DNA from 4 places in the Arhodomonas sp. KWT genome. Region 4 is predicted to be linked to each of the others. Evidence: predicted binding sites of a transcription regulator. Region 4 holds the regulator's gene; each other region holds the start of a gene.
The links. Region 4 encodes sigma-54, which starts transcription at its own class of promoters, with help from an activator protein. Its sites were predicted from a motif close to TGGCANGNTNCNTGCTT; they were not measured.

Region 1 (7,889 bases), on a different contig from region 4:
CATCTGCGCGTCGCTGAAGGCGTCGATACCCAGTCGGTCCTGAGGCGGGCCCACCATATGCTCCGCCACGATTACGGGTTCTTCTTCGTAACGCTTCAGGTCGAGCGGGGCTGCCTGGATGAGTCCGGTGCGGAGACGATCGACGTGACCCGCACCCCGGAGCCTGGCGCATGAATCCGCGAGCCATCGGGCTGCTGACGCTGATCACGCTTGGCGAGGCCACGATCGGCGTGTTCGTCAAGCTCACCGGTGGCGCGATACCGGTACAGACGCTGACGTTCTACGCGATGGGGTTCGCGGCCGTGTTCCTGGTCCTGGCCCGGGCGGCAGTGGAGCGGCGCTGGCCGCGGTTTCCCCGCGGCAATGTCCGGGATACGGCGGTTATCGGTGTCCTGATCGCCGCCCAGGGTGCTGCATTCAATTTCGCCATGTCGCTCGTGCCCATCGCCAATGCGGTGATCTTCTGGAGCATCGCGCCGTTTTTCGTCTTCATCTTTTCCGCCCTGTTTCTCCGTGAGCCGGCACGGCGTAGCTACATCCTCATATTCGCCGTCGCGCTTGCTGGCGTGGTGATGGCGAGGCCCTTCAGCGGCGGGTATGCGCTTGGCAATGCCGTGGCGCTGTCGACCGGCGCGATCTACGCGGCGATGGTCACCTACCTGCGCCACGAGGGGAAAACCGAAACCGGCAGTGACATCGCGTGGTCCATGCTCGTGGCCGCACTGGTGCTTTCACCGTCGCTGTTTGTCGCCGGCCCCGGCGAGGTGACCGCGTCAACGACATTCGGCTCAGGTGGTCTGGAGGTCCCCGTATTGCTCTGGGCTGCCGGGCTGGGCGTTGTCTCGACGGGTGTTCCCTACTTCGGGATAGCGATCGTGCTCAAGTCGATCAGTGCGAATGTCTATGCGCTGGTGGACATCATTGTCTCACCGGTGGTCGCTTCGTTTCTGGGGTTCCTGGTTTTTTCCGAGGTGCCGGGCGAGGGGATGGTCTACGGCGGCGCCCTGCTGCTGGGCGCGGGTTTCTGGTTGACCCGGGAGATGTCCCGGGATTCGGGTAACAGGGCGGTGCATCCCTGCCAGTGCACTGCCCCGTCCGTTAGCGGTTGATGGCAGCACAAGGAGGCCAAGATGATGTGGGACGGCATGGGGTGGCACATGAACGCCTCGGGCTGGGAATGGTTTCTTCCCGGCGCGATTCATATGGTGCTTTTCTGGGGGGTTCTCATCGCGGCAGCGGTGCTGTTGGTGAAGGCGCTCTCCGACGTGACAGCGGGCAGGCGGCGCGGCAGCCCGGTCGCGCACACGATCCTCGCCGAACGTTACGCCAAGGGCGAGATCGACGAGGAGGAGTATCAGCGGCGGCTATCGCATCTGAAACGATCCATCCATTAACGGCAGACAGGTCATTCTACCGCCATATCATGACGAGCCTGACGCTACATCGTGAACGGGGCCACGGCCACGCATGTGTGACGGGGGATCGCGCATGAATCCCGCAGTCTGGCGACGGCTGCTGCTGATGCTGATCATCTGCGGCATTGCCCTGCCCGTCCTCGCCGATCGTGGCGCCGGCGTCACGTTGCGAGTGGGTGATGACGAGGTGCGGGTCTATGCCGTGACGGCCGAAGCGCGGCTTCCTGCGCCGGGACTCGGCTCGTCCGGCATCGAACTCACCGATGCCGATCTGCACTGTGCCCAGACCCACGGTATGGTGCGCGCCAGCCTCGTTTCACTCGATCCCTGTGCGCCGTCCGTCGCCGTCGTGACGGCGAAAGGCGCGGCGCCGGGCTATGCGGTGCCGCCTTTCCGCCCGCCCCGGACCTGACGTTCTTCATCCCTGATTGCCTTGTTCCCCCGCGCCACGGTGTATCCCGGGCCCGGGGGTGAGAATCCGGACTTCAAGGAGAACGTCCATGTCGATCGACGACCGATCCGTGCCCGCACGGCCGCATCGCCGTCCGGGCGAAGCCACACGTAGCGTCTCCGGGGCGCGGTCCAAATACATGCTGCCGTTACTGGCGCTGGGAACCGTTGTCGCGGTATTCGGCGTCTCGCAGACGGGAGCGTCCCTGGGGATGCTCTTCTACCTGGTGCTGCTCGCCTGTCCGCTCATGCACCTGTTCATGCATCGGGGGCGCCACTCGGGCGCATCCGGGGACCACAAGGGAGGGGGCGAGAATGAGGGCTAGGCTGTTTTCGCTGCTATTCGCCGGGTTCGTCGCTGCCGCCTCCGCCGAGGTCTCGGCGGGACAGGCCTATCTCCCAATGGGACAGGCGCGGGGTATCGCGGTGGTCGATACACAGCGCGATGCCGTGGTCGGCCATCTGCCGGGGGTACCCTCCGGGCACGGCCTGGCCCTGAGTCCGGACGGTGGGCTGCTGGTGGCGGCGAGCCTGGCCGCCGGGGCCACCATGGAGGCCGGGGAACCGGAGCACGCGGCCCATCACGGCGGAAAGGCCGCTGCGCGTGAATCCGGCGGCGGTGGTGTCGTCACCCTGATCCGGGCCGCTACCGGGGCGGTGGTGGCGCGGATCGCGATCCCCGGGCCGAGCCATCACGTGGCAATCACGCCGGACGGGCGTTATGCCGTGGCGACGCTGATGCGTGACGGTGGCGTCGCGGTCATCGACCTGCGTGAACGACGCCTCGCCAGGGTGGTTCCCACCGGGGTCGCGCCTAACTATGCCGTGCCGGCCGCGGACAGCCGGACCGTGTACGTGAGCAATTCGGGCAGCGCGACGGTGAGCGTCGTCGACGTGGTCACGGGCCGCGTTCGCGACAGCGTGACCGTCGACGCCGGCCCCGAGCACATGGTGCTGTCCGGGGACGGGGAACGGCTGTACGTGAACGCCGCAGGTGCCGGGGCCGTTACGGTGGTGGCCCTCCCGGAGGGCCGGGTTGTGCGTAGCCTCGAGACGGGGCGTGATCCCCACGGCATCGCGCTCGGTCGCTCCGGGCGCCGGCTGTTCGTGGCCCTGACCGGCGAGGACCGGCTCCTGGCCATCGATCTGCGCGACGGTTCCCGCACCAGCCGCGTGCTGGCGCCGATGCCCTACCACCTCGCGAGGGTTCCCGGTAACGGCCGGCTCTACGTCTCCAGCCGCGGCGAATCCCGCGTCTGGGTGGTGGACGGCCGCGATCTGGGTGTATCGGCGTCGATCCAGACGTCCGCGGTCGTCCACCAGATGGCGATGTCCGCGGAGGCGGGGCAGTGAGGCGGACGATCCTCCCACTGGCCATATTTCTCGCCGCCGCGGTGCTGCTCGGCGTCGGCCTTTGGCTGGATCCCTCCCGGGTGCCGTCTCCCCTTCTGGGGAAGGCGGCCCCCGCCTTCTCGGCACCGCGTCTGTTCCGGCCGGCGGAGACGGTCACGGAGGGCGATCTGCAGGGGCAGGTCGTCGCCGTCAACGTGTTCGCGAGCTGGTGTACCGCCTGCCGGGAGGAGCACCCCTTCGTTGCCGCACTGGCGGAGCGGATCCCGGTGTATGGGCTGAACTACAAGGACACGCGCGGCGACGCCCGCGCGTGGCTCGCCCGCTACGGTAACGCCTATCGCGCGGTGGCCTTCGATCCGAAGGGGCGGGTCGGACTGGAGTGGGGTGTGTACGGGGTGCCGGAGACCTATATCCTAGACGCCGACGGCGTCATCCGGCACAAGCACATCGGTGCGATAGATGCCCGCGGCCTGAACGAGGAAATCCTGCCGCTGGTCTCGCGGCTGCTCGGGGAATCGGCATGATGGCCGTAGCGCACGCCATTGTGCCGGTGCGGACAATGCCCGGCCCCTGTCGCTGCCACGAACGCGCCATTCGGGTTCGTTATCGATCGAAGGGGAGGTAGGCGTGCCTGAAATCGCCGGTATCGGTCTGCTGACCGCGTTCGCCGCGGGCATCATCTCCTTCCTCTCGCCCTGTGTGCTGCCGCTGGTGCCCGGGTACGTCTCCTTCGTCGCCGGGCGCTCCGTGGAGGAGCTGCAGACGCTGTCGGGCTACCGCGAGCGCCTGGCGGTCGTCGGCATGAGTCTGTCGTTCGTGCTCGGGTTCGCCACGGTCTTCATGCTCCTGGGCGCGAGTGCCACCGCCATAGGCCGTGTGATGCTGGCCTACAAGGAGACGGCCAACATCGTCGGCGGCACGTTCGTGATCGTCTTCGGCCTTTTCATGAGCGGAGCGCTACGGCTGCGGTGGCTCCATGGCGACACGCGGTGGATCCACCGCCTCGAACAGGGGGGAACCCCCTGGCTGAGCTATCTCCTCGGCGTGGCCTTCGCGTTCGGGTGGACCCCGTGCATCGGCCCCGTTCTCGGCAGCATCCTGACCGTGAGTGCCTCCGGGGCGGGGAGCGGTGTCGCCTTGCTCGGCGTCTACTCGCTCGGGCTCGGTGTGCCCTTCCTCGCAACCGCGCTGTTCATCAACCGCTTTCTCGACAACCGTGCCCGCCTGCGTGCCTGGGGGCGGCCGCTGCACATCATCGGTGGCGTGGTCATGATCGTGGTCGGCGTGGCGATGGTGACCGGACAGCTCGCGCGGTTCAGCTACTGGCTCCTCGACGTTTTCCCCTGGCTCGGCCGTATCGGTTAGTGCCCCCGGTCGGCAGGCGTCCGTGACGGTGGGTACGAGGCCCGTGGGCCACCTCGCCACCCCGCCGGAAGCGCTGCACCGCCATGATGCATTGGCGCCGGTGCAGTGCACCACGCCGGGGTGCGTGTCGACCACCGGTTACGTTTCCGGGTTTGCCGGTATTCCGTGAATAACCTTTTAAGACAGTGTCTTGGGCCTATTGGCACGATCCCTGTAATGCCCCTTTCCGATGCCGCCGGGCGGCGGTGCCAAATCAAGCAACGATCGAGGAAGGGGCAGCCATGAGAACAATTCGTAAACGTCTGGCCGGAGTCGTCGCGGGCCTGGCGCTCGCCGGTTCGGTGGGCGGCGCCCACGCCGCCGAGGAGCCCATCAAGGTCGGTGTCCTCCACTCGCTGTCCGGCACCATGGCCATCAGCGAGAGCACGCTGAAGGACACCATGCTCATGCTCATCGAGGAGCAGAACGCCAAGGGCGGCGTACTCGGCCGCAAGCTGGAGCCGGTGGTGGTCGACCCCGCCTCCGACTGGCCGCTGTTCGCCGAGAAGGCCCGCCAGCTCATCACCCAGGAGGGCGTGGACGTGATCTTCGGCGCCTGGACGTCGGTGTCGCGGAAGTCCGTGCTACCGGTGGTCGAGGAGCTCAAGGTGCCGCTGTTCTATCCGGTGCAGTATGAGGGCGAGGAGTCCTCGAAGTACGTGTTCTACACCGGTGCGGCGCCGAACCAGCAGGCGATCCCGGCGGTCAACTACCTGCGCAACATGCTCGGCATCGAGCGCTTCGTGCTCGAGGGCACCGACTACGTCTATCCGCGCACGACCAACAAGATCCTCAAGCGCTACCTGATGGACCGCGGCGTGGCCGAGGAGGACATCCTGGTCAACTACACGCCGTTCGGCTTCTCCGACTGGCAGAGCGAGGTCGCGCGGATCAAGGAGTTCGGTTCCCAGGGCAAGCCCACGGCCGTGGTGTCCACCATCAACGGTGATGCCAACGTGCCCTTCTACAAGGAGCTGGCCAACCAGGGCGTGTCCGCCGCGGACATCCCGGTCATCGCCTTCTCGGTGGGCGAGCAGGAGCTCTCGGGCATCGACACCGCGCCGCTGGTCGGGCATATGTCCGCCTGGAACTACTTCCAGAGCATCGATACCCCGGCCAACGAGGCCTTCATCGAGCGCTGGCACGAGTACATCGGTGACGACTCCCGCGTGACCAACGATCCCATGGAGGCCCACTACATCGGCTTCAACATGTGGGTGAAGGCCGTGGAGAAGGCCGGTACCGCCGACCCGGAGGCCGTGGTCGACGCGATGATCGGCGTCACCGCGCCGAACCTCACCGGCGGCGTGGCGGCGATGATGCCCAACCACCACATCACCAAGCCGGTGTTCATCGGCGAGATCCAGGACAACGGCCAGTTCGCTGCCGTCTGGCAGACCCCGGGCATGGTCGCGGGTGATGCCTGGTCGGATTTCCTGCCGGAGAGCAGCAAGATCATCTCCGACTGGCGCGAGCCGCTCGCCTGCGGCAACTACGACGTCACCACCGGCGAGTGCTCCGGCCAGGAGTACTGATCGTCGCTGCGGGGCGGTGCCGCCGGCACCGCCCCCACCCCACGGAGGACGGACGATGAGCCCAATGCTGCGCACCGCGCTCGTGATCGGGCTGTCGCTGGCGCTGAGTGCCGCGGCGGTGGCCGCGGACTTCGCCACCCTGCTCCAGGGCCTGGACACCCGTAACTTCCGCGAGAAGATGACGGTGACCGAACAGATCGCCGGCTCCGGCCATCCCCGGGCGGCGGCCGTGCTCACCGCCCTGTCGGCGGGGGATCTCTACGTCGACGACGCCAGCGGCCGCGTGGTCATCCGGCATGACGACGGACCGGTGACCGACGCGGCGACCGGCGAGCCCGTGGCCTCCCACGGCGGACTCGACCGGGTGATCGCGAACATCCTCATGCGCCGCCGCATCGAGGGCGCCCTGTCGCGGCTGCGCCTCAACGCGCCTGCGCCGCAGATGCGCCTGAAGGCCGTGCGTGGGCTCTTCGGCGACCTCGACGAGAACACCGTGGCGCTGCTGCGCGAGCGCCGCGACGCCGAGGACGACCCGCGGGTGGCCGCGGCGCTCGCCGTCGGTCTCGCGCTCTACGACCTGCGCGAGGGCAGCCGCGGCGAGCGCATGGCCGCCATCGATGAGCTCGGCGGCAATCTCGCGCCGGAGGCGCGCAATGCCCTGCGCCAGGCGGCGGCGGACGGGGCGCTGCCCGGGCCGGTGCGCGAGGTGGCCGCCTCGGCACTGGCGCGCACCCAGACCTGGGTGAGCTTCTACGACCGCGTCGAGCAGATCTTCTTCGGCCTGTCCCTGGGCTCGGTGCTGCTGCTCGCCGCGGTGGGACTCGCCATCACCTTCGGCGTGATGGGCGTGATCAACATGGCCCACGGCGAGCTGATCATGCTCGGCGCCTACACCACCTTCGTGCTCCAGCAGCTCATGCCCGGCCATATCGGCCTGGCCCTGGTGCTGTCGGTGCCCGCGGCCTTCCTGGTCGCCGGGGCCTTCGGCGTGGTCATCGAGCGCGGGGTGATCCGGCACCTCTACGGCCGGCCGCTGGAGACCCTGCTCGCTACCTTCGGCATCAGCCTCATTCTCCAGCAGCTCGTGCGCACGGTGTTCTCGCCCCTCAACCGCTCGGTGAGCGCGCCGGAGTGGCTGAGCGGCTCGGTCGTGCTCAACCCGGTGCTCTCGCTCACCGTCAACCGCCTGGTGATCATCGCCTTCGCCCTGGCCGTGTTCACCCTGCTGGTGCTCGTGCTCAACCGCACCTCCCTGGGCCTGAAGGTACGGGCGGTTTCGCAGAATCGTGCCATGGCCCGGGCCGTCGGCGTGCGCAGCGACTGGGTCGATGCGGCAACCTTCGGCCTCGGTGCCGGGGTGGCGGGGATCGCCGGCGTGGCGCTGTCCCAGCTCACCAACGTCGGTCCGAACATGGGCCAGTCCTACATCATCGACTCGTTCCTGGTGGTGGTCTTCGGCGGCGCAGGCAACCTGCTGGGCACGCTGGTCGGGGCGATGACGCTGGGCGTGCTCAACAAGTTCCTGGAGCCGGCGACGGGTGCGGTGCTCGCCAAGATCCTGGTGCTGGTGTTCATCATCCTGTTCATCCAGAAGCGGCCGAAGGGACTCTTCCCCCAGCGCGGCCGCGCGGCGGAGGCCTGACCCCCTATGACCGCTGACGCCAAGTCCCTGCCCCGGCTCGGCTACCGTGGCGGGCTGCTCACCGGCGACATCGCCGGGCGGGTGCTCATC
Region 2 (7,889 bases), on a different contig from region 4:
CGCCCGCCGGCGGCTGATTGGTCAGGGCACCGGGGACACCGTTCGGCCCCTCGCCGCGCACGGAACGATCATTGGAAATCTGCTCGCTGCGCAGCGCCGTCTGATCCGGGTCGTAGCGCTCCTCGGTCTGCTCGGTGACCGAAAAGTCAAGCTGCGCATCCACCTGCGCCCGCACCTTGTCCCGGCCCACGATGGGCGCGAGCAGATCGCGAATGCGCTGGACGTAGTTCCGCTCGATACGCCGCTGCTGGGCGAGCTGCTCACCGCTGGCCTCGGCACCGTTGCCCCCGGACTGCTCGGTGAGCAGCGTGCCGTCCTGATCGACCACTGAAACACGCTCGGCGCTGAGCTCGGGAACCGCGCCGGCGACGAGGTTGACCACCGCCCGGACCTGGCCGTCGCTAAGCGACCGGCCGGGAAATAGCGTGACGGTTACCGATGCGGTGGGCTTGCGGTCCTCGCTGACGAACGCCGAGCGCTCGGGGATGGCGAGATGCACGCGCGCCGAGCGCACGGCGTTGAGGCTGGTTATGGTGCGGCCGAGCTCGGTCTCCAGCGCCCTGTGGAACCGGGCCGTCTGCAGGAACCGGCTGGTGCCGAAGCCCGGATCCTTGCGCAGGCTCTCGAACCCCACACCACCGGTCTGCGGCAGGCCCTGGGCGGAGAGCGTCATGCGCGCGTCGTAGATGCGATCCATCGGCACCATGATGGCGCCGCTGTTCTCGTCCACCTGGAACGGGATGTTCGCCGTCTGCAGGGCGTCCATCACGGCACTGGCGTCCTCGGCGGGCAGATCCGAGAACAGGGGCCGGTACATGGGCTCCTGCACCCACATCACCAGGCCAACACCGGCGGCGATCGCCACTGCCAGGCCAAGCACCAGCGCGAGCTGACGGAATACCCGGTCGCCCAGGTACTCGCTGATGAGCCGGCCGAGCCGCCCCTGACCGTCGCGCCGCGGTCCCGACCCGGCGGTATCGGTGGCGGGCTGCTGCCCGGGCTGTGTCGTGAGTGCCTGACTCGCCTGCGCCATTGCCGTGCCCTAAGTTACACCTGCATCCGCGATATCTGGCGGTATGCGTCCAGTAGCTGGGTCCGGGTCTCCTTGACCGCAGTGAACGCCACCCGCGACTTCTGCCCCGCCACCATTGCCTCTGCCAGCGAGACGTTGCCGCCCCGGAGGAAGGTGTCGGATTTCTGACTCGCGGTCTGCTGCAGGTCGTTCACGGAACGCAGCGCATCGGTGAGCATCCCCTGGAAGCCCTGCGACGACGAGGCGGTGCCGGTCGCGGTGGCCGCGGCCTCGTTGGACGGTGTGCGCTGGGCCTGCGAGGCCAGGGTGCGCATCTGCGCGAGCACCTGCTGGATACTGGGGTCGGCCATGTTCATTCCCTCCACGGGCATTGGACCTGCCCCGGTGTTGCAAGGGCCGTGCCCACTTTCGAGAACCCCCGTCACGTGCCGGGCAAATCCGGCGCCGGCCGACGCAACGGCTCCGCCCGGAACTGCCGACAGCCGGCCTGTCGGCTGCCAGGAGCAGCCGACCTACCGGCCAAGCCGACCGCGCCGTGCCCCTCTCCCTTCACAGGAGAGGGGTTGGGGAGAAGGTGTAGCTCCCGCCGCCAAGGGTAGGCCGGACACGGCCGCCAGGCCGTGTGCGACATCCCTAACCCCGCTCGGGCGCCCCGAAAGACGTCGCACGCCTGCGGCGCACGACCTACCCATCGTTGTAGGTCGGGCACGGCCGCCAGGCCGTGTGCGACGTCCCTGACCCCGCTCGGGCACCCCGAAAGTCGTCGCACGCCTGCGGCGCACGACCTACCCATCGTTGTAGGTCGGGCACGGCCGCCAGGCCGTGTGCGACGTCTTCGGTCAACCCCCCGCCGCCCGGGATATCCGCGAAACGCCATCCTGCTCCCCACACCCCGGTCACGCCGGGCGCGAGGCGGTGTCCTCGCGGTCGATACCATACTTGCGCAGCTTCTCCACGAGGGTCGTGCGACGCAGGTTGAGCAGCTTCGCCGCACGGGCCACGACGCCGTCGGTGGCATCCAGGGCGTCACGAATCAGACGCTGTTCCAGATCGCCGAGCACCTCGCGGAGGTCCATACCGGTCTCCGGATCCAGGGACGGCCAGCCCCCCCCGGCAGCATCCGATTCCACGGCCGCGGCCTCCGCTTCCGGCTCGGGCTCGGGGATGTGCTCGTCCACCGCTTCGAGAAGGCGTTCCGGCAGGTCGTCAACATCCGCCTCCTGCCACGGGTGGAGGATAGCCATGCGCTCGACCAGGTTGGCGAGCTCGCGGACGTTGCCCGGCCAGTGATAGCGCGCGAACAGCGCCAGCGCACGCGGACTGAACGACACGGAGCCCCGGCCGTCACTCTCGATCCGGCGCACGATCTCGTCCACCAGCACCGGGATGTCGGCGACCCGGCGCCGCAACGCCGGCAGCTCGATGGGGAAGACATTGAGGCGATAGTAGAGATCCTCGCGGAACTCGCCGTCGGCGATCCGCCGCTCCAGATCACGGTGGGTGGCCGCGATGATACGCACGTCCGCCTCGATGCTGCGATTGGAGCCCACCCGTTCGAAGGTGCGCTCCTGAAGCACGCGGAGGAGCTTGACCTGCATGTGCAGGCTCATGTCGCCGATCTCGTCGAGGAACAGCGTGCCCCCCTGGGCGAGCTCGAAACGGCCCTGGCGCGCCGAGATAGCACCGGTAAACGCACCTTTCTCGTGACCGAAGAGCTCGCTCTCCAGCAGGTCCGCGGGAATAGCGCCGCAGTTGACGGGTACAAACGGCTTGTCAGCCCGCCCGGACTGGGCGTGGATCTGCTGCGCCACCACCTCCTTGCCGGTGCCGGACTCGCCGAGGACCAGAACGCTGGCCTCGCTCGCGGCGACCTGCTCGATAAGCCGCCCGACGCGCTGCATGGTCCGGCTCTCGCCGACGAGCCGCGGCACCGCATCCCGCGCTCCCTCGGCGGGTCTCGCGGGCTGGCCGAGGACCTTCTGCATCGCCGACTGGAACTCCTGGCGGCGCAATGGCAATTGCAGGGTACCGACCACATTGGCACCACGGCTCAGCGCACTGCCCCGCTCCACCCCGACCAGGTAGGCCGGCACGCCGGGCAGGCGCTCCCACTGCGCGTTCAGCAGCTCGGCCCCTGAATCGTCGCCCCCGACGACAAGGCACAGCGCGGGATCGACCTCACCGAGCACGCCGTCGAACTCCGCCGGATGGGCCACACAGCGCGCCGTGTGCCCGACGAATTCCACGACAGCGCAGACGCCAGCAGCCCGCTCGGCGTCCGCGTCGAGCACCAGAACATTCGCCATTGCATTGCCCCGTTCATCAGAAGGGCCACCCCCTCAGGCGGCCTTGTTGTTCTTCCGGGGTGAGACACGTCCGCCTTCTTGTGTGCGCCGGTTCTCACCCGGGGCTAGAGTTCAGCAGTTCGAGAACCCGGCGTCAATGAACCGACGATCAAAGGACGCACCGTCACCAGGTGTCGACGCCCTGACACCCCGGTCGTGCGCCGCCTCCGTTGGTGCCGTGTCGCGCGTCGGCGGGAGCTGTCGCACACGGCCTACCGGACGGTTCGGTAGGTCGTGCGCCGAAGGCGTGCGACGTCTCGGGTAGCGCCGTGTCGCGCATCGGCAGGAGCTGTCGCACACGGCCTCACGGCCGTGCACGACCTACCGGACGGTTCGGTAGGTCGTGCGCCGAAGGCGTGCGACGTCTCGGGTAGCGCCGTGTCGCGCGTCGGCGGGAGCTCTCGCACACGGCCTGCGGCCGTGCACGACCTACCCGGGGTTCCCGAAGGCGGGCGACGTCTCTTTGGGCTCAGCGGGAAAAGCGGCGGTAGGCGTCGGCCGCCTGGCGCCCGCGCTGGGACTCCTCCAGCATGCGGGCGGCCTCGTCGCGGTGGGCACGGGCGAGCTCGATCAGCGACTCGTCGAGCTCAAGCACCCGGCGGACGCAGTCCGCGACCACCGGGGCGGCATCGTGGGGAACCGGGGTGGCAAAGAGCTCGCGGGAAAGCTCCTGGCGTTCAGCCTCGCGTTCGGCAAAGCCGACCCAGTCACCCGCCTCACCGAAGGTGCGCATCTCACGGGTGAGCGCCAGCAGCCGCCGCGCGATGCGTTCGCGCTCCGCGGCCGCGGCGGCATCGCCGTCAGACGGCGCCACCGGCCTGGGCGTTTTGCTGTCCGGGGGCATTGCGTGCCTCTGCCGGGATTCCGTCCCAGCCTTCCTTGATCTCGCGGAGCAGGGTCGCGACCTCGTCCAGCGCCGTCAAGTCATTATGCGCGTTGGCCGCCACCAGGCGCCGCTGCATATACTCGTACAGCGAATCCAGGTTGCTCGCCAGCTCTCCACCCTCTTCATGATTCAGACTGGCTCGCAGACCGTCGAGGATCCCGATCGCCTTGCCGATACGCTCGCCCTTCACCGCGACATCGCCACGCTCCATCGCGCCGCGGGCCTGGGCTACACGCTCCAGACCACCGTTGAACAGCATCGCTGTCAGCTGCCAGGGATCAGCGTAGTTCGCACCGCTGCGATCCACCTGCTGGTAGGCGTTAACGCCGTAAGTCATCTGCCGCTACCTCTGTCGTACCCCGTGTGCCCCGCTCCGGGGCGTCTGTTTCAAACGAACGCCAGTCGGCGCTAGTTGTCCCCGTTGGTGCTGATGTAGCCCGGCAGGCTCTTCAGCCCCTGGGTCAGCTGGCTCTGCATGCTGTCCATGTCCGAGACGATCTGGTCCATGGCAATAAACTGGTCGAGATACCGCTGCTGGAGGTTGGACATGCGCCGGTCCAGATCGTCGCGCTGGTCGGCGATACGATCGAGCCGGTCCTGCAGCCCGTCGGTGCGGCTGCTGATGAGCCCGTTATCGCCGAGATACGAATCGGCGATCTCCTCCAGCCGGCCCGCTACCCCGCCGGAATCCGCCGTGAACAGCTCCGCGACACCTTTCGGATTGTCCTCCAGGGCGGCGTTGAGACGCTCCTCGTCGATACTCAGCTGGCCGTCGCGACCAACCCCCAGGCCGAGATCCGCGAGGCTGCGGAGATCGCCCTCGACACCCTCGACGGGACTGGTCACGCCCTGGCGGACCTGCGTCTGCAGCCCGCGGGCGGTGGCGTCCCCAAGCAGCACAGAGGCCTCGCCACTGGCCTTGTCGTAGCTGGTCAGCTGGCTGATGGTCTGCATCAGGGTGTTGTAGCCCTTGACCATATCCTCCAGCGCGGACTTAACGCCGCTGTCGTCACGGCCCACGGTGAGTGTCTGGGTCTCGCCCGGCGCAGAGGACGCCAGGTCGATGGTCACACCGGGGATCACGTCGTCGATGCTGTTGCTCGAACGCGTCGCGGTCTGACCATCCACCTGGATCACCGCGTCCTCGGCGGTCTGGGTCTCGGTGAGGTTGCTCACGCCGGAGTCATAACGCAGTGCCGACAGGCCGGCGGCGTCCGTGTCGTCGCCGTCTCCGTCACCACTGACGCCGACGGTAATCGTGTTCTCGGTACCCGGGTCGTCCGCGGTGAGTACCAGGCGCGATTCGGTGTTGCCGCTGCTGTCGTCGACGTTGATGATGCTTGCGGTCACGCCGCCGTCGGCGTCGTTGATGGCGTCCCGAATGCCGGACAGGGTGTTGTCGCCGCTGCCGATCTCGACGTCGAACGAGGAACCACCGACACCGATACTCAGCGTGCCCGTGCCGACGGTAGAGTCCTCACTCCATCCCATGTCGCCGGCACTGGCGAGCTTCTGCGGGCTCGCCATCTTCGTGACCTCGATGGAGTAGGATCCGGTCTGCGCGGTCGAATCCGCCGAGGCAGTGAACACCTCGGAATCCGATGAGCTCGCGCTTCGCTGCCCGAAGGTATCGACCTTCTGCAGCCCCTGGATGCTATCGCTGAAGCTCGACAGGGCCGATTTCAGCGCGCCATAGGCCGAGAGCTTGGTCTGATAGGTCTCCTCTTTCGAGGAGAGCCGCGACTCGGCCGGCTCACGCTCGGCGGACACGAGATCGGAAACTGTCTGGTTGATGTCCAGGCCGGAGCCGATTCCCAGGCTGGTGAGCGTTGACATGGGGCTGACCTCTTACCGATTGACCGCCGCCGGCGAACCGTCCGTCACGCCTCGGTCCGGAACAGTGCGCCGCCGTCTTCGTCGCTCAACTTGTGCATGAAACGCGCCAACTCGAGGATATCCTCGGGCGGAATCTGCCGGATCACCTCGTCGGTACGGCCGTCCACCACCTTCACCACGCTGCGTCCGGTGGCATCGTCCACGGAGAACTGCAGGTTATGGTCATAGCGCTCGAAGCGCTCGCGCAGCTGCTCCACGAGCTGCTCCGCCGCCTTGCGTTCACCCTCGCCGCCCAGGGCCGGGCGCTCCGAGTCCTGTATCGCCGAGGTGCGGGGCTGGTCCCCCGTGCGCTGCTGCTGCACCGTTGATCGAGACATTGAGCGGCCATCGGCCTCAGTGGTGGGGGGCACCACCTGAGAAAGCCCCTGTGAAACATTCTGAACGGTTGCCATTTCCGGACCCTCTCACCACCCGGTAAGCGGCGGCGCCCCGGGTCAGGGCGCCGCCATCCGCCTGCCTTACTGCAGCAGGCTCAGCACCGACTGCGGCTGCTGGTTGGCCTGGGCCAGCATCGACGTACCCGCCTGCTGGAGCACCTGGGCCTTGGACAGCTTGGCCGTCTCGGCGGCAAAGTCCGCGTCCTGAATGCGGCTGCGCGCGGCCGAGAGGTTCTCCGAGCTGGTCTCGAGGCTCGAGACCGTGGACTCGAAGCGGCTCTGGATGGCACCGAAGGTACCCCGGAGCGAGTCGACGTCCGAGAGCGCGGAGTCGATGCGCTGGAGCGCCGCATCCGAGTTCGCGGCGGTCAGGATGTCCGAAGCGGACAGGGCCTTGGTGCCCGTGGTGTCGGTCGCAGTGGCGGCGACCGTGCTGAACGACTGCGACTCGCCGTCGTTGTTGGCCACGGAGATCTGGTTGTCGGAATCGAGGCGCACGCTGCCCTTGTAGACCGTGTACTCACCGCCGGTCGCCGTAATTCCGGTGTTGCCGAAGAAGCCGCCGACACTGGCCGAGCTGCCCACGGACTCCTTGATCTCGATGTTGCGGCCATCCTCCGCGCTCAGCACCAGCTTGCCGGAACCGTCCACCCGCGCACCCACGCCGGTCTCGTTGGAGGCGTTGTTGATCTGGGTGGCCAGCGCCTCGGCGCTGCTCACGTCCACGCTGCCCTCGGTCTGCTGGGTGATGGTCTTGCCGTTGATCTCGAGGGTGTAGGTCTCGGACGTGTTGGTGCTGTCACCGAAGCTCAGCTCGCTGAAGCTCAGGGTGGTCTGCGCCGCCTCTGCCGTTGCGGTCACGCCGTGGTCCTCGGTGCCCAGGTTGATCGCCTCGGCGATACCATAGGCGGAGTTGGCGCCGCGGCCCGCGCTCATCTCGTCGGAGGTCAGCGCGGAGCTAACGGACGCCACGTTGACACCGTTGATCGCCAGATCGCCGGAGCTGTCGAGGAAGAAATCGTTGCTGTTCGACGGCGCGCTGGTGGAAGCGGAGTAGTCGTTCAGCGCGTAGTCCGCCGTGGCGTGATTACCGATGGAGTTCGTCCGCATGCTGGAGCTGACGTCCACGGAGATGGTCTCGCCGACGTTGGCGCCCACCTGGAACTCCTCGGTGCCGAGGCTGCCGTCGAGGATATTACGGCCGTTGAACGCCGTGGTCTTGGCCAGACGGTCGTTCTCGGAGAGCAGCTGCTGGAACTCGGCGTCCAGCGACTCCCGGTCCTGGGTGGCGTTGGTGGCGTTACGCGACTGCACCGCCAGCTCACGCATGCGCTGGAGGTTGTTGGTCATCT
Region 3 (7,889 bases), on a different contig from region 4:
AAGGCCTCGGAGTCGGCGTTGATCACGCCGTCCCGGTCGAGGATCACGAGGTTGGTCACCGTCACGCGCTCCCCGGCAGCTGCGAGACGTCGGCGACGCGGAGGAACGAACCGGACAGCCGGTCCAGCAGTGCGAGGCGGTTGCGGCGTACCGCCTCGTCGTCCGCCATCACCATGACGTGCTCGAAGAACCGGTTGACCGGTCCGTTCAGCCCGGCCAGGTGTTCGAGCGCGGCGGCATAGTCCCCCGCCGCCACCTGCCGCGTGACCACCGTCTCCGCTTCCGCCACGGCCTCGTCCAGCGCCCGTTCCTCGGCCTGTTCGAAGCGGGCCGGATCCGGTGCCGGCAGGGCCCCGTCCGCTTCGCCGGACTTGCGCAGGATGTTGCGGATGCGCTTGTTCGCCTCGGCGAGGCTCGCCGCCTCCGGACGGGCGAGAAATGCCTGACAGGCACGCAGGCGGCGGTCGAAATCGGGGATCCCGGCGGTGGCGTCGGCGCCCCCGGCAACGGCACGCACCGCGGCGAAGACCTCAGCCGGCACGCCGTCGTCGAGGTAGTGCGCCCGCAGCCGTTCCAGGCAGAAATCGATCACTGGTGTTACCTGGGCGTCGCCGTCGAGGCCGCCGGGCAGGTTGTCCGCCGCGGCCGCGAAGACCGCGTGCAACGGCACGTCGTGATTGCCCTCGAGCAGCGAGCGCACCAGGCCGAGCGCGGCACGGCGCAGCCCGAATGGGTCCTTGGCGCCGGTGGGTGCCTTGCCCACCGCGAAGATCCCGACCAGCGTGTCCGCGCGCTCGCACACGGCGAGCAGGCGACCGAGCGCGGAGGCGGCCACCGCATCGCCCGCAGCCCGGGGCTGGTAGACCTCGTCCAGGGCATCGGCGACCGGTGCCGGCTCGCCGTCCTCCCGGGCGTAGTAGCGCCCCATCACGCCCTGGAGCTCGGGGAACTCGTCGACCATCTCGGTGAGGAGATCCGTCTTCGCCAGCCAGGCGGCGCGCTCGGCCTGCGCCGCGTCCGCGCCGAAGGCCGGGGCGAAACGCCGTGCCAGGGCGGCGACGCGGGCGCTCTTGTCATAGAGCGTGCCCAGCGCCTTCTGGAAGACCACGGCGCCGAGGTCGTCCACCCGCTCCGCCAGCGGCGTGCGCCGGTCCTGGTCCCAGAAGAACGCCGCGTCCGCGAGCCGTGGCCGGATCACGCGCTCGTTGCCGGCGACCACCGCGGACGGATCCCGGCTGTCGATGTTGGCCACGGCGATGAAGCGCGGCAGCAGCCGGCCGTCCCCGCCACGGACCGGGAAGTACTTCTGATGCCCCTCCATGCTGGAGACCAGGGCCTCCTCGGGCACCCGCAGGAACGCCTCGTCGAAGCTGCCTGCCAGCGCGACGGGCCATTCCACCAGGGCCGCGACCTCCTCGAGCAGGTCCTCGCGTACCTCGGCGGTGCCGCCGATCCCCCGCGCGGCGGCCTCGACCTGCTCACGGATGTACTCGCGGCGCGCGTCGAAGTCCGCGATCACGTAGCCCGGGTCACGCAGGCGCTCGGCGTAGTTCGCCGCGGTCACCGGGATGGCTGCCGGATGATGGAAGCGGTGGCCGCGGCTCTCGCCACCGCTGGCGAGCTCCAGCACCTCCACCGGCACCACCGTGTCGCCGAGGCGAACCACCAGCCAGTGCACCGGCCGTACGAAGGCCGCGTCGCTGTCGCCCCAGCGCATGCGCTTGGGGATGGGCAGCCGGGCCAGGGCCTGGTCGATGACCTCCGGCAGCAGCGCCGCGGTCTCGCGGCCCGGCTCGATGCCGCGGTAGCCCAGGCGCTCGCCCTTGTCGGTCTCCATGCGCTCGAGCGCCTCCACCGCCACGCCGCAGGAGCGCGCGAAACCCTCCGCCGCCTTGGTGGGATTGCCGTCGGCATCGAAGGCCGCGGCGACCGCGGGACCGGCGCGCTCGATGGTGCGGTCCGGCTGACGTGTGGCCACCGACTCGAGCGTCACCGCCAGCCGGCGCGGGGTCGCGTAGGCGTGGTGTGCACCATGCCCGACGCCCGCCTGGTCCAGCCCCGCCGTGATCTCGTCGGCAAAGCGGGTCATCAGCTCGTGCAGGGCCGTCGGCGGGAGCTCCTCGGTGCCGAGCTCGATGAGCAGGTCCTCTCGCGCGTCAGTCATGCGGAACGATCCTCTGCGGTGTTCGACAGCGGGAAGCCGAGCGCCTCCCGGGTGGCGTAATAGCCCTCGGCGACAGCGCGGGCGAGCGCGCGTACGCGCAGGATGTAGGCTTGGCGCTCGGTGACCGAAATGGCGTGGCGCGCGTCCAGCAGGTTGAACGTATGCGACGCCTTCAGTGCCTGCTCGTAGGCCGGCAGCGGCAGTCCCGCCTCGACCAGACGCTGGCTTTCGCGCTCGCAGGTGTCGAACCAGTGGAACAGGCTCGCGACGTCCGCGTGCTCGAAGTTGTACGCTGACTGCTCGCGCTCGTTCTGCAGGAACACGTCACCGTAGGTCACCGTGCCCGCGGGCCCCTCGGTCCAGATCAGGTCGTAGACGCTGGCCTTGTCCTGGAGGTACATGGCGATGCGTTCCAGCCCGTAGGTGATCTCCCCGGTCACCGGTCGGCAGTCCAGTCCGCCCGCCTGCTGGAAATAGGTGAACTGGGTGATCTCCATGCCGTTGAGCCAGACCTCCCAGCCCAGGCCCCAGGCGCCGAGGGTGGGGGACTCCCAGTTGTCCTCGACGAAGCGGATGTCGTGCACCAGCGGATCAACGCCGAGGGCCTTCAGCGAGCCCAGGTACTGCTCCTGGATGTCCGCCGGCGAGGGCTTGAGCACCACCTGGAACTGGTAGTAATGCTGCAGCCGGTTCGGGTTCTCGCCGTAGCGGCCGTCGGTCGGCCGGCGGGAGGGCTGGACGTAGGCGGCGTTCCAGGGCTCCGGGCCGATCGAGCGCAGGAAGGTCGCCGGGTGGAACGTACCCGCGCCCACCTCCATGTCCAGCGGCTGGAGCACGACGCAGCCGCGTTCCGCCCAGTAGCGCTGGAGTTCCAGGATGAGCTGCTGAAAGGTGATCATTGCGTTGCCGTCCGACTCCGTACGGTGGATGGCCCCGGCGGGGGCCGGGAGAAAATCGCAGAGTATACCGCGGGCTGCGACAGACGGGACAGTGGCGTACGATTGCCGGGACGGGCGCCCCGTGGCCGGTTATGCACCTTTATTGGGCGCACCTGATGGGTGCGTGCCTTATTTTGGTGCAATAGCGTCGATGGCGATCTGCTCTACCCGTCCGCGAACCGCGCCGGAATGCCCTGACTCCGTGGTGGAGCCCTCTGGCATGATTTCTGCTAACTTCACCGCGGGTAAACGTATGCACCATGGAGGCAAGACTATGTCCCGCACCGCCGAGGACGTCCTCAAGCTGATCGAAGACAACGATATCAAGTTCGTCGATCTCCGCTTCACCGACTCGAAGGGCAAGCAGCAGCACGTCACCGTGCCTGCGCACACCATCGAGGAGGATACCTTCGAGTCCGGCAAGATGTTCGACGGCTCCTCCATCTCCGGCTGGAAGGGCATCAACGAGTCCGACATGATCATGCTGCCGGACCCGGAGACCGCGGTGGTCGACCCCTTCTACGAGGAGCCGACGCTCAACCTGGTCTGCGACATCATCGAGCCCAGCACCATGCAGGGCTACGAGCGCGACCCGCGCTCCATCGCCCGTCGCGCCGAGGCCTATCTCCAGTCCACCGGCGTCGGCGACGTGGCCATGTTCGGCCCGGAGAACGAGTTCTTCGTTTTCGACGATGTGCGCTGGGGCGCGGACATGAGCGGCAACTTCTACAAGGTCGACTCCATGGAGGCCCAGTGGAACTCCGAGCGTGTCTATGCTGACGGCAACATGGGCCACCGTCCGGGTGTGAAGGGCGGCTACTTCCCGGTGCCGCCGGTGGACAGCCTCCACGACATGCGTTCGGCCATGTGCCTCGCCCTCGAGGAGATGGGCCAGACCACCGAGGTGCACCACCACGAGGTGGCGACCGCCGGGCAGTGCGAGATCGGCAGCAAGTTCAACACCCTGGTGAAGAAGGCGGACGAGGTCCAGACCCTGAAGTACGTGGTGCACAACGTCGCCCACGCCTTCGGCAAGACCGCCACCTTCATGCCCAAGCCGCTGGTCGGCGATAATGGCAACGGCATGCACGTCCACCAGTCGATCGCCAAGACCGGTGAGGCCCTGTTCGCCGGCGACCAGTACGGTGGCCTCTCCGAGACCGCGCTGTACTACATCGGCGGCATCATCAAGCATGCCAAGGCGATCAACGCCTTCGCCAACGCCTCGACCAACAGTTACAAGCGCCTGGTCCCGGGCTTCGAGGCGCCGGTGCTGCTGGCGTATTCGGCGCGTAACCGCTCCGCGTCCGTGCGCATCCCGTGGGTCTCGAACCCCAAGGCGCGGCGTGTGGAGATCCGCTTCCCGGACAGCACCGCCAACCCGTACCTCGCCTTCGCGGCGATGCTCATGGCCGGCCTCGACGGGATCGAGAACAAGATCCACCCCGGCGACGCCATGGACAAGGACCTCTACGACCTGCCCCCCGAGGAGGAGGCCGAGATCCCGAAGGTGGCGTTCTCCTTCGAGGAGGCGCTGGACGCGCTCGACAAGGACCGCGCGTTCCTCACCAAGGGCGGCGTGTTCACCGACGACGCCATCGACGGCTACCTCGAGCTCAAGGGCGAGGAGGTCCAGCAGCTGCGCATGACCACGCACCCGGTGGAGTTCGATCTCTACTACAGCGTGTAACCGCGACTGCCCGAGCGGCGGGCCGTCCCTGCGGCCCGCCGCTGTCCCGCCGGACGCCGCCGTGGGTGGCGCGCCGGGGGCCAAAGCCGCTACATTGGCGCCATGAGCGTACCAACCGTCTCCCGCCTGACCGTTCTCTGTCTGTTCGCCATCCTCGTGGCGGCGGTCGCGGCGCCTGCCGCAGCCGACGTCTATCGCTGGGTGGACGACCAGGGCCAGGTCCATTTCAGCGACGAGCCCCACGACGGTGCCGAGCCCGTCGACGTCGGCGAGCCCACGGTTGTCGATTCGCTGCCAGCCCCCCAGGGGACGGGTCCGAAGGACGACGCGGACCGCGGCGGGGACGACAGCGATTCCGGCACGGGTGACGGCGCGGCGGCACAGACACAATGGCGCATTGCCATCGCCGCCCCGTCGGACGAGGCCACCGTGCGGGACAACCAGGGCAAGCTCCAGCTCGTGCTCGACGTACGTCCCCGTCTCTCCGAGGATCAGCGGATCCTGATCCTGGTCGACGGCAGTCCCTACCGGCAGGGGCCGTTCACCGTCACCGATATCACCCTTTCCGGGCTCGACCGGGGCGCCCACGAGCTCCAGGCGCTGCTCCGCGACGACAGCGGGCGCGTGCTCGCACGCAGCGCGACGGTCACCGTCTACCTGCACCAGGCCTCCCGGCTGTTCCGTAACCGCTGAGCGGTGCGCCTTATTCGGGGGCACTGCCCTTGAATACCCCATCGGGGCGCACCATTATAGTGCATACACCCACCGCCTGTGCGCCCTGCCCCCCGCTATGCATGCGTCTGCGCCGGTCGGCGCGGTTTTTGCTATCCCCTTCCATGGACCCGTATCGGGGCAGACAGGGACATGCATGGAGATCAAAGTGGCGCAGGAGCCCATCGTCGAGTACCTCACCACGGCCATCGTGGTGCTCGATGCCGGCAATCGCATCGTTGACATCAATCCGGCGGCTGAAAGCCTGCTGCGTATCAGTGCACGCCAGATCCGCGGGATGGGCGTGGACGAGGCGCTGCCCGGGCTGAACGGCATCGCCGAGGCCCTCTCCCGGGCCCGTGAGCGCGGCACCAGCTTCACGGACCGCGAGCACCAGATCGCGCTCGCCGGTGAGCTGGTGACCCTGGACTGTTCCGTGACCCCGCTGCCCGACGGCGGCTTGCTGCTGGAGCTCGCCCAGCTCGACCGCCACCTGCGCATCAGCCGCGAGCATCAGCTGATCTCCCAGAACCGGGCGATCCGCGAGCTGATCCGGGGGCTCGCCCACGAGATCAAGAATCCGCTCGGCGGCCTGCGCGGCGCCGCCCAGCTGCTCCGGCGCCAGCTCGACGACGACGCACTGCGCGAGTACACGGACGTCATCATCAGTGAGGCCGATCGCCTGCGCGGCCTGGTCGACGGCCTGCTCGGACCCAATACCCAGGCCCAGCGCAGCCCGGTGAACATCCACGAGATCCTCGAGCGTGTGCGTCACCTCGCCAGTGCCGAGGCGCCGGAGGGCGTGACCTTCGTGCGCGACTACGACCCGTCAATCCCGCCGCTGGACGCCGCCCGCGACCAGCTCCTGCAGGCGCTGCTCAACCTGGTGCGCAACGCGCTCCAGGCGGTCGGCGACCACGGCCAGATCACCCTGCGCACCCGCACCCAGCGGCGCTTCACCATCGGTGATGTCCCCCATCGGCTGGTGGTGCGCGTGGACATTATCGACAACGGTCCGGGCATCCCCCCGGACCTCATCGAGCGCATCTTCTACCCCATGATCACTTCCCGGCCCGAGGGGACCGGGATCGGTCTGCCCATCGCCCAGAACCTGGTGGCCCAGCACGGCGGGCTCATCGAGTGCTCCAGCGTGCCCGGGCGCACCGAGTTCACCGTATGGCTGCCCCTGGAGGACGCCGAATGAGTGCCGCCGAACGCATCTGGATCGCCGACGACGATCGCTCCATACGCTGGGTCCTCGCCCGTGCGCTGGAGGCCGACGGCCTCGCCGCGGAGGGCTATGCCAGCGCCGAGGAGGTCCTCGCCGCGCTCGAGCACCGTCGCCCGGACGTGATCGTCACCGACATCCGGATGCCCGGCATGGATGGCCTGGCACTGCTGGAGCGCCTGCGCGGCGTCGCCCCCGAGGTGCCCGTGATCGTGATCACCGCGCACAGCGACCTGGACGCCGCGGTCTCCTCGTACGAGGGCGGGGCCTTCGAGTACCTGCCCAAGCCCTTCGACGTCGAGGAGGCGGTGGAGCTCGTCCGCCGCGCCCTCGCCGCCGCCCGCGAACGTGCCCCGAGGGCGGACGACGCCGGGCCGGTGCCGGAGATTATCGGCGAGGCGCCGGCGATGCAGGAGGTCTTCCGCGCCATCGGCCGGCTGTCGCGCTCGCATATCACGGTCCTCATCAACGGCGAGTCCGGGACCGGCAAGGAGCTGGTCGCCCGCGCCCTGCACCGGCACAGCCCGCGCGCGGACAAGCCCTTTATCGCCCTGAACATGGCCGCCATCCCCCGCGACCTCATGGAGTCCGAGCTCTTCGGTCACGAGCGCGGCGCCTTCACCGGTGCCCACCAGCAGCGCCGCGGGCGCTTCGAGCAGGCGGACGGGGGCACGCTGTTCCTCGACGAGATCGGCGACATGCCCGCCGAGCTGCAGACGCGGCTGCTGCGGGTCCTCGCCGACGGCGAGTTCTACCGTGTGGGTGCCCACACCCCCATGCACGTGGACGTGCGCATCATCGCCGCGACCCACCAGAACCTGGAGCGCCTGGTCGAACAGGGGCGATTCCGCGAAGACCTCTTCCATCGCCTCAACGTGATCCGGCTGCACGTGCCGGCGCTGCGCGAGCGCGCCGCCGACGTCCCCTCTCTCGCGCGTCATTTCCTCGCCCGCAGCGCGCGCGAGCTCAACGTCGAGCCCAAGGTCCTGACCCCCGCCGTCGAGCGGCGGCTCGCCGCTCTGCCCTGGCCCGGCAACGTGCGCGAGCTGGAGAACACCTGCCGCTGGCTGACCGTGATGGCCAGCGGCCGCGAGATCCATGAAGAGGACCTGCCCCGCGACCTCAACGAGGAGAGCGTGGCCGAGACCGCCGGCGGCC
Region 4 (6,805 bases):
TCGCCGAGGCGCTCGGCGTGAGCGACCTGGTGATCGGCCTGACCATCGTCGCCCTGGGGACCAGCCTGCCCGAGCTCGCGGCGAGCTTCGCCAGCGCGCGCAAGGGCGAGCACGACATCGCCATCGGCAACGTCATCGGCTCCAACATGTTCAACCTGCTGGGCGTGATGGGCGTCGCCGGGGCCATCAACCCGCTGGACAGCGACCCGGCGACCCTGTACCGGGACATCCCGGTGATGGCCGGCATAACGCTGGTGTTCGCGGTGATGGCGTTCAGCCGCTACGGTCACGGGCGGATCAACCGCATCGAGGGCGCGCTGCTGCTGGCAGCGTATATTGGGTATCAGGCGTTACTCTACGTGTGTGAGACATAGCAGCATGAGCGAGAGACAGCCCCCCCGGGACGAGGACGCGGACCTCTGCCGCCTTGGCCGCGCGGTCATCGAGGTGGAGACCGAGGCGGTCAACGCCCTCGCCTCGCGCATTGACGCCGACTTCGCCCGCGCGTGCCGGCACATGCTGGCCTGCGAGGGGCGGGTGGTGGTCCTCGGCATGGGCAAGTCCGGCCACATCGGCGGCAAGATCGCCGCCACCCTGGCGAGCACGGGCACGCCGGCGTTCTTCGTCCACCCCGGCGAGGCCAGCCACGGTGACCTCGGCATGATCACGCCGCGGGACGTCGTGCTGGCCCTGTCCAATTCCGGCGAGACCGACGAAATCACCACCATCCTGCCGCTGATCAAGCGCCTGTCCGTGCCACTGATCGCGCTGACCGGCCGCCCGGAATCCACCATGGCCCGCTCGGCGAGCGTGCACCTGGACGTCAGCGTCGCCGAGGAGGCCTGCCCGCTGGGGCTCGCCCCCACCGCGAGCACTACCGCCGCGCTCGCCATGGGCGACGCCCTGGCGGTGGCACTGCTGGAGGCACGGGGGTTCACCCGCGAGGACTTCGCCCGTTCCCACCCCGGCGGCCGGCTGGGCCGGCGGCTGCTGCTGCGCATCGAGGACATCATGCACGGCGGCGAGCGCATCCCCCGGGTCCAGGCCGAGACGCCCCTCGGCGAGGCCCTGGTGGAAATGACCAACAAGGGCCTCGGCATGACCGCGGTGGTCGACGCCGAGGGTCACCTGCTCGGCGTATTCACCGACGGCGACCTGCGCCGCGCCCTCGACCGCGAGGTGGACGTGCACCGCACCCGGGTGGATGCGGTGATGACCCGCGGCGGGCGCACCATCACCCGGGACCGCCTCGCCGCCGAGGCCCTCGCGCTGATGGAGAATCACGGCATCAACGCGCTGCCCGTGGTCGACGAGCAGCGCCGTATCGTCGGGGCGCTGAACATGCACGACCTGCTGCGCGCGGGGGTGGTGTAATGGACGCCTTCGAGCACGCCTACTGCGGCACCCCGCCGGCGACGGTGGCCGGGCGCGCGGCCCACATCGGGGTGCTGGCGCTGGACGTGGACGGCGTGCTCACCGACGGTGGCGTCTACATCGGCGACGACGGCGAGCCCTTCAAGCGCTTCAACATCCACGACGGCAAGGGCATTGCCATGCTCCGGGACGCCGGCATCGAGGTGGCCATCGTCACCGCCCGGCGCTCCGGTGCGGTCGAGGCCCGGGCCCGGGAGCTGCGGATCGGCCACGTCCACCAGGGCGTTCGCGACAAGGCCGCCGCCCTCGCCGACCTGGCGAAGGGACTCGGCCTCGCCCCGCAGGCATGCGCCTTCGTCGGCGACGACCTCGTCGACCTTGCCCCCATGCGTGCCGCCGGGCTCGCAGTAGCCGTCGCCAACGCCCATCCCGCCGTGTGCGCCCGCGCCCACTGGGTCACCCGGCGCGGCGGCGGCGACGGCGCGGTGCGCGAGGTCTGCGAGCTGCTCCTCGGCGCCCGCGGCGTCCTCCGGCCATGGCTGAGCGACGATGCGCGAGCGTAGCCGCCGGACATTCCCACTGGTGGTCACCGCGCTCCTCGCGGCGCTGGCGTGGTTCTCCTTCGGCGGCCGCGACGACGACGGCGCGGGCACGGCACCGCCGGTGCGCGAGCCCGAGGCCCGCTACTACGCCACCGGGGTACGCATCGTCGCCACCGACGCGGACGGCAACCCCAGCGACGAGCTCCGTGCGCAGCGCGCCGCCTACTTCCCCGGCGCCGATCGCTGGGAGATGCAGCAGCCGCGCTGGCAGGGGCGCCGCAACGGGCGGCCGTGGCACGGCCGCGCCCGGCGCGCGGAGGCAACGCCCATCGGCGATCACGAGCGCCGCATCGTGCTCAACGGCGATGTCGAGCTCCACCGCGAGGCGCCGGACCCACTCACCCTGCTCACCGACACCCTCACCCTGGTGCCTGCCCGGGACTATGCGGAGACCGACGCGGCGGTGACACTGCGCACCCCCGCGAGCGAGATGACCGGTGTCGGCGCGCGGGCCTGGATGGACCGACAACAAGTGAGACTCCTCGCCAAAGTCAGGGGGACCTATGCGACCGAATAGCCTGATTCGCCTGCTCGCGGCCTGCCTGCTCGCCGTGGCCGGCTGCGCCCTCGCCCAGCAGGACAGCAGCAAGCAGCCACTGCACCTGAGCGCCGACACCGGCGAGCTCGACAACGTGCGCGGTGTAAGCACCTACACCGGCAACGTCGTCGTCACCCGCGGCCAGATGCGCATCACGGGCGATGTCCTGCGGGTCTACCGCGGCGACGGCGACACCCTGGACCGGATCGAGGTCGAGGGTGAACCCGCGACCTACCACGACGAGTCGCCGCAGCGCGAGACGCCGGTGGACGCCGAGGCGCCGACGATGACCTACTACTCCGGGCCGCCGGAGCGCATCGAGCTCTCCGGCGGTGCCACGCTCACCCGCGGGCGCGACGAGTTTCGCGGCGAGACGGTCAACTACGACATTGCCGCCGACCAGGTGAAAGCGGACAGCAGCAAGGACCAGCGCGTTCAGGTCACGCTCTTCCCCAAAAAGGACGACAGCGGCAACGACAGCGGCGACGGGCAGTGAGCATGGGGGAGACGGGACGCCTCGAGGCCACCGGCCTGATCAAGCGCTATCGACGGCGCAGCGTGGTCAGCGACGCCGCACTCGCGGTCGCCCCCGGCGAGATCGTGGGCCTACTCGGGCCCAACGGCGCGGGCAAGACCACCTGCTTTTACATGATCGTCGGCCTTATCCGTCCCGATGCCGGACAGATCCGCCTGGACGGTCGCGAGATCGGCCGGCTGCCCATGCACCGCCGGGCCCGGCTCGGCCTGGGTTACCTGCCCCAGGAGGCGTCGATCTTCCGCAAGCTCTCCGTGGCTGACAATCTCCTCGGGGTGCTCGAGCTGCGCCGCGATCTCGACCGCGGCCAGCGCCACGACGAGATGGAGGAGCTGCTCGAGGAGTTCAGCGTCGGCCACCTCCGCGATCAGCCCGGTATCAGCCTCTCCGGCGGCGAGCGCCGCCGGGTGGAGATCGCCCGGGCGCTGGCGGCCCGCCCCCGCGTGATACTGCTCGACGAGCCATTCGCCGGGGTTGACCCGATCTCCGTGCACGACATCCGCCAGATCATCCGCCACCTGGCCGAGCGCGGTATCGGCGTGCTGATCACCGATCACAACGTGCGCGAGACCCTGGGCATCGTCGACCGCGCCTACATCCTCAATGCCGGCGAGGTGATCGCCGAGGGCGACGCCCAGACGGTGCTCGCCGACGAGCAGGTCAAGCGCGTCTATCTGGGCGAGGATTTCCGGCTGTGACCGCCCGCGCTCAGGTGCAAGGCCGCTGCCTGTTGCATTACGATGGCGGCAAGCGGGCGCGGGCCGCCCGGCCAGCGGAGAGCTGACGAACGACCCATGAAACAGACGCTCCAGCTCCGACTCGGTCAGCAGCTGACAATGACACCCCAGCTGCAGCAGGCGATCCGCCTGCTGCAGCTGCCGACGCTGGAGCTGCGTGCCGAGATCCAGGAAGCGCTCGACTCCAACCTCATGCTCGAGACCGAGGACGAGCACGAGGCGGCCACCACCGAAGAGGCCCTGCGGGACGCCGGCACCGGGGACAGTGCCGGGCAGGCGGACGGCGAGCCGGCCGCCGAAACGACGAACACCGAGGATACGCGCCTGGGCGACGACCTGCCGCTGGACGGCAGCTGGGACGACATCTACGACGGCACCACGGCCTGGAGCCGCGGCAGCGGCGAGGTCGATGACTACGATCCGGTCTCCCGCCTGGCCGCCGCCAGCGAGAGCCTGCGCGAGCACCTGATCTGGCAAATCCAGCTCGGCGAATTCACCCCCCGCGCATTCGCCATCGCCGAGGCGATCATCGACGCGGTCAGCGACGACGGCTACCTGAACACCGACGAGGCCGACATTCTCGCGGCCCTGCCCGGGGACTGGGCGGTGGGCCACGAGGAATTCCTCGAGGTGCTCGGCGAGGTGCAGCGACTCGACCCCGTGGGCGTGGCCGCGCGTGACCCCCGGGAATGCCTGGCCCTGCAGCTCGAGCAGCTGCCGGAGGACACCCCGTGGCTCGCGCAGGCACGGTTGCTGCTCGACGAGCACCTGGATCTGCTGGTCAACCGACAGCTCGCCCAGATCAAGCGCCGCATGCAGCTCGACGACGAGGCCCTGGGCGGCATCATCGAGCTGATCCGGGGGCTCGACCCCCACCCGGGCCTGCGCTACGGTAGCAACAATACGGAATACGTCATCCCCGACGTCTTCGTCCGCCGCGAGGACGGGCGCTGGCAGGTGGAGATCAACCCGGATGCCTTTCCCCGTGTCCGCATCAACGCCGACTATGCGGCCATGGTCCGCCGCGCCGACCGCAGCCGCGAGAACAGCCTGATGCGCGAGCACCTCCAGGAAGCGCGCTGGCTGATCAAGAGCCTGCGTTCGCGCAACGACACCCTCCTGCGCGTGGCCCATTTCATTGTCGACCACCAGCACGACTTCCTCGAACGCGGCGAGGAGTTCATGCAGCCGCTGGTGCTGCGCGAGGTCGCCGAGGCCGTGGAGATGCACGAATCCACCATCTCGCGGATCACCAACCGCAAGTACATGCACACCCCGCGCGGGACCTTCGAGTTCAAGTACTTCTTCTCCTCGCACGTGCAGACCGCCGACGGCGGCGAGTGCTCCGCCACCGCGATACGGGCGCGTATCCGCCGCCTGATCGCCGGCGAGGACCCGCGCCGCCCGCTCAGTGACAGCCGCATCGCCACCATCCTGCAGGACGAGGGGATACACGTCGCCCGCCGCACCGTGGCGAAATATCGCGAGGCCATGGCGATCGCGTCCTCGACGGACCGAAAGCGCCTCGCCTGAGAACCACAAAGGAGGCTCTATGCAGATCGACATCACCGGCCACCACATCGAAGTGACCGACTCGCTGCGCGACTACGTCAACGAGAAGTTCCAGAAACTCGAGCGTCACTTCGACAACGTCGTCGATGTGCATGTCATCCTCACGGTCGAGAAGCTGACCCACAAGGCGGAAGCCACCCTTGTCCTGAGCGGCGCCCGCTTGTTCGCCGACGCCACCGATGAGGACATGTACGCCGCCATCGATGCACTCACGGATAAACTCGATCGCCAGGTGGTCAAACACAAGGAGAAACGCGCGGATCATCGCCGTAACGAGGGGCCGGTGAGCCAGGCCCTCGAGGAATGATCCATCGTTGCCGGCCGGGGTGGCCGGCAGACCAGTGACCACGCCGGCGGCGGGCCTGCCAGACCGGGCGCAGGGAGGTGCCTCGGGCCCGTACCGCCGCCGACGTGCCGGACAACGCCAGTTCAGGGCCGGGGCACCATGAACATTGCAGCACTGCTCTCCCCCGAGCGGGTTCGCTACGGGGCGCATGCCACCAGCAAGAAGCGCAGCCTGGAGCTGCTCTCGGAACTGCTCAACGAGGATGCGACCGGTCCGGACACCCGCAGCATCTTCGAGAGCCTGATCGGACGCGAGCGGCTCGGCAGCACCGGTCTGGGCCGGGGCGTCGCCCTGCCACATGCCCGGCTGCCGGGCCTGGATGCCCCTGTGGCGGCGGTGCTCAACCTCGACACGGGCGTGGATTTCGACGCCGTCGACCGTCAGCCGGTGGATCTGCTCTTCGCGCTGCTCGTGCCGGAAGAGTCCACCGACGAGCATCTGCGCATCCTCGCCACGCTGGCGGAGATGTTCAGTGACACGGCCTTCTGCGAGCATCTCCGTGCCAGCGGCACCGACCGTTCCCTCTACGAGCAGGTGTCACAACGGCTGGTGGACGGCGCGCCGGCATGACGCCTCGGCTGCGCATCCCCCGCACCGCCCTGGCACGGGCGCTCGGGGCCGCGGCGCACGGCGGCGGCGAGACCGTCGAGCTACCCGTGGATGCACCGCGCTGGCTCGGTGGCGACGCCCCGGTACGCCGTGGCGCCACCGACGCGGACGGCGCCTGCCTGATCGTCTGCGAGTCCGCCGACGCCGCGCCGGCCGACGGCACGCCCTGGATGACACTGGAGGCGGACGACGAGGCCCTGGCCTGGCGAATCGATCGCGCCCTCGTCCGCCTTGCCGGGCGCCCCGGAGTCCCCGGCACCCTGGTTCGCATCCATGGTCACGGGGTCCTGCTCAGGGGGGCCGAGGGCACGGGCAAGAGCCACACGGCACTGGCCCTGCTCGATCGCGGGCACGCCCTGGTGGCCGACGATCTGGTGACACTCGCCGCCGCCAGCGCCACCCCCGAGGGCCGCGCCCCCGACGAGGGCCCCCGCGGACGGCTCGCCGTACGCGGTCTCGGCGTGATCCGGGTGGACGAGCACTTCGGGGATG

Region 1: a site for sigma-54 is predicted at 4,784-4,800, ahead of urtA (urea ABC transporter substrate-binding protein). Genes of this name have one in related genera too.
Region 2: a site for sigma-54 is predicted at 1,421-1,437, ahead of fliE (flagellar hook-basal body complex protein FliE). Genes of this name have one in related genera too.
Region 3: a site for sigma-54 is predicted at 3,319-3,335, ahead of glnA (glutamate--ammonia ligase). Genes of this name have one in related genera too.

What each region holds. Positions count from the first base shown of each region.
Region 1 is NZ_WNXE01000066.1:4,654-12,542, forward strand. It holds partial or broken gene G7A99_RS25465 (zinc ABC transporter) at 1-174, shown strand, start outside; gene G7A99_RS11150 (DMT family transporter) at 171-1,109, shown strand; gene G7A99_RS11155 (SHOCT domain-containing protein) at 1,131-1,394, shown strand; gene G7A99_RS11160 (hypothetical protein) at 1,489-1,827, shown strand; gene G7A99_RS11165 (DUF2933 domain-containing protein) at 1,916-2,191, shown strand; gene G7A99_RS11170 (YncE family protein) at 2,181-3,218, shown strand; gene G7A99_RS11175 (DsbE family thiol:disulfide interchange protein) at 3,215-3,742, shown strand; gene G7A99_RS11180 (cytochrome c biogenesis CcdA family protein) at 3,846-4,583, shown strand; gene urtA (urea ABC transporter substrate-binding protein) at 4,865-6,157, shown strand; gene urtB (urea ABC transporter permease subunit UrtB) at 6,213-7,799, shown strand; gene urtC (urea ABC transporter permease subunit UrtC) at 7,806-7,889, shown strand, end outside.
Region 2 is NZ_WNXE01000001.1:26,402-34,290, reverse strand. It holds partial or broken gene fliF (flagellar basal-body MS-ring/collar protein FliF) at 1-1,033, opposite strand, end outside; gene fliE (flagellar hook-basal body complex protein FliE) at 1,048-1,383, opposite strand; gene G7A99_RS00155 (sigma-54 dependent transcriptional regulator) at 1,930-3,339, opposite strand; gene G7A99_RS00150 (flagellar protein FliT) at 3,848-4,192, opposite strand; gene fliS (flagellar export chaperone FliS) at 4,179-4,601, opposite strand; gene fliD (flagellar filament capping protein FliD) at 4,673-6,100, opposite strand; gene G7A99_RS00135 (flagellar protein FlaG) at 6,145-6,477, opposite strand; gene G7A99_RS00130 (flagellin) at 6,619-7,889, opposite strand, start outside.
Region 3 is NZ_WNXE01000016.1:23,081-30,969, forward strand. It holds gene gmhB (D-glycero-beta-D-manno-heptose 1,7-bisphosphate 7-phosphatase) at 1-59, opposite strand, end outside; gene glyS (glycine--tRNA ligase subunit beta) at 62-2,164, opposite strand; gene glyQ (glycine--tRNA ligase subunit alpha) at 2,161-3,063, opposite strand; gene glnA (glutamate--ammonia ligase) at 3,377-4,792, shown strand; gene G7A99_RS05205 (DUF4124 domain-containing protein) at 4,895-5,485, shown strand; gene glnL (nitrogen regulation protein NR(II)) at 5,661-6,707, shown strand; gene ntrC (nitrogen regulation protein NR(I)) at 6,704-7,889, shown strand, end outside.
Region 4 is NZ_WNXE01000002.1:8,757-15,561, reverse strand. It holds partial or broken gene G7A99_RS25050 (sodium:calcium antiporter) at 1-374, shown strand, start outside; gene G7A99_RS01025 (KpsF/GutQ family sugar-phosphate isomerase) at 379-1,374, shown strand; gene G7A99_RS01020 (HAD family hydrolase) at 1,374-1,937, shown strand; gene lptC (LPS export ABC transporter periplasmic protein LptC) at 1,924-2,493, shown strand; gene lptA (lipopolysaccharide transport periplasmic protein LptA) at 2,480-3,010, shown strand; gene lptB (LPS export ABC transporter ATP-binding protein) at 3,013-3,747, shown strand; gene G7A99_RS01000 (RNA polymerase factor sigma-54) at 3,844-5,319, shown strand; gene hpf (ribosome hibernation-promoting factor, HPF/YfiA family) at 5,339-5,665, shown strand; gene G7A99_RS00990 (PTS sugar transporter subunit IIA) at 5,804-6,274, shown strand; gene G7A99_RS00985 (HPr kinase/phosphorylase) at 6,271-6,805, shown strand, end outside.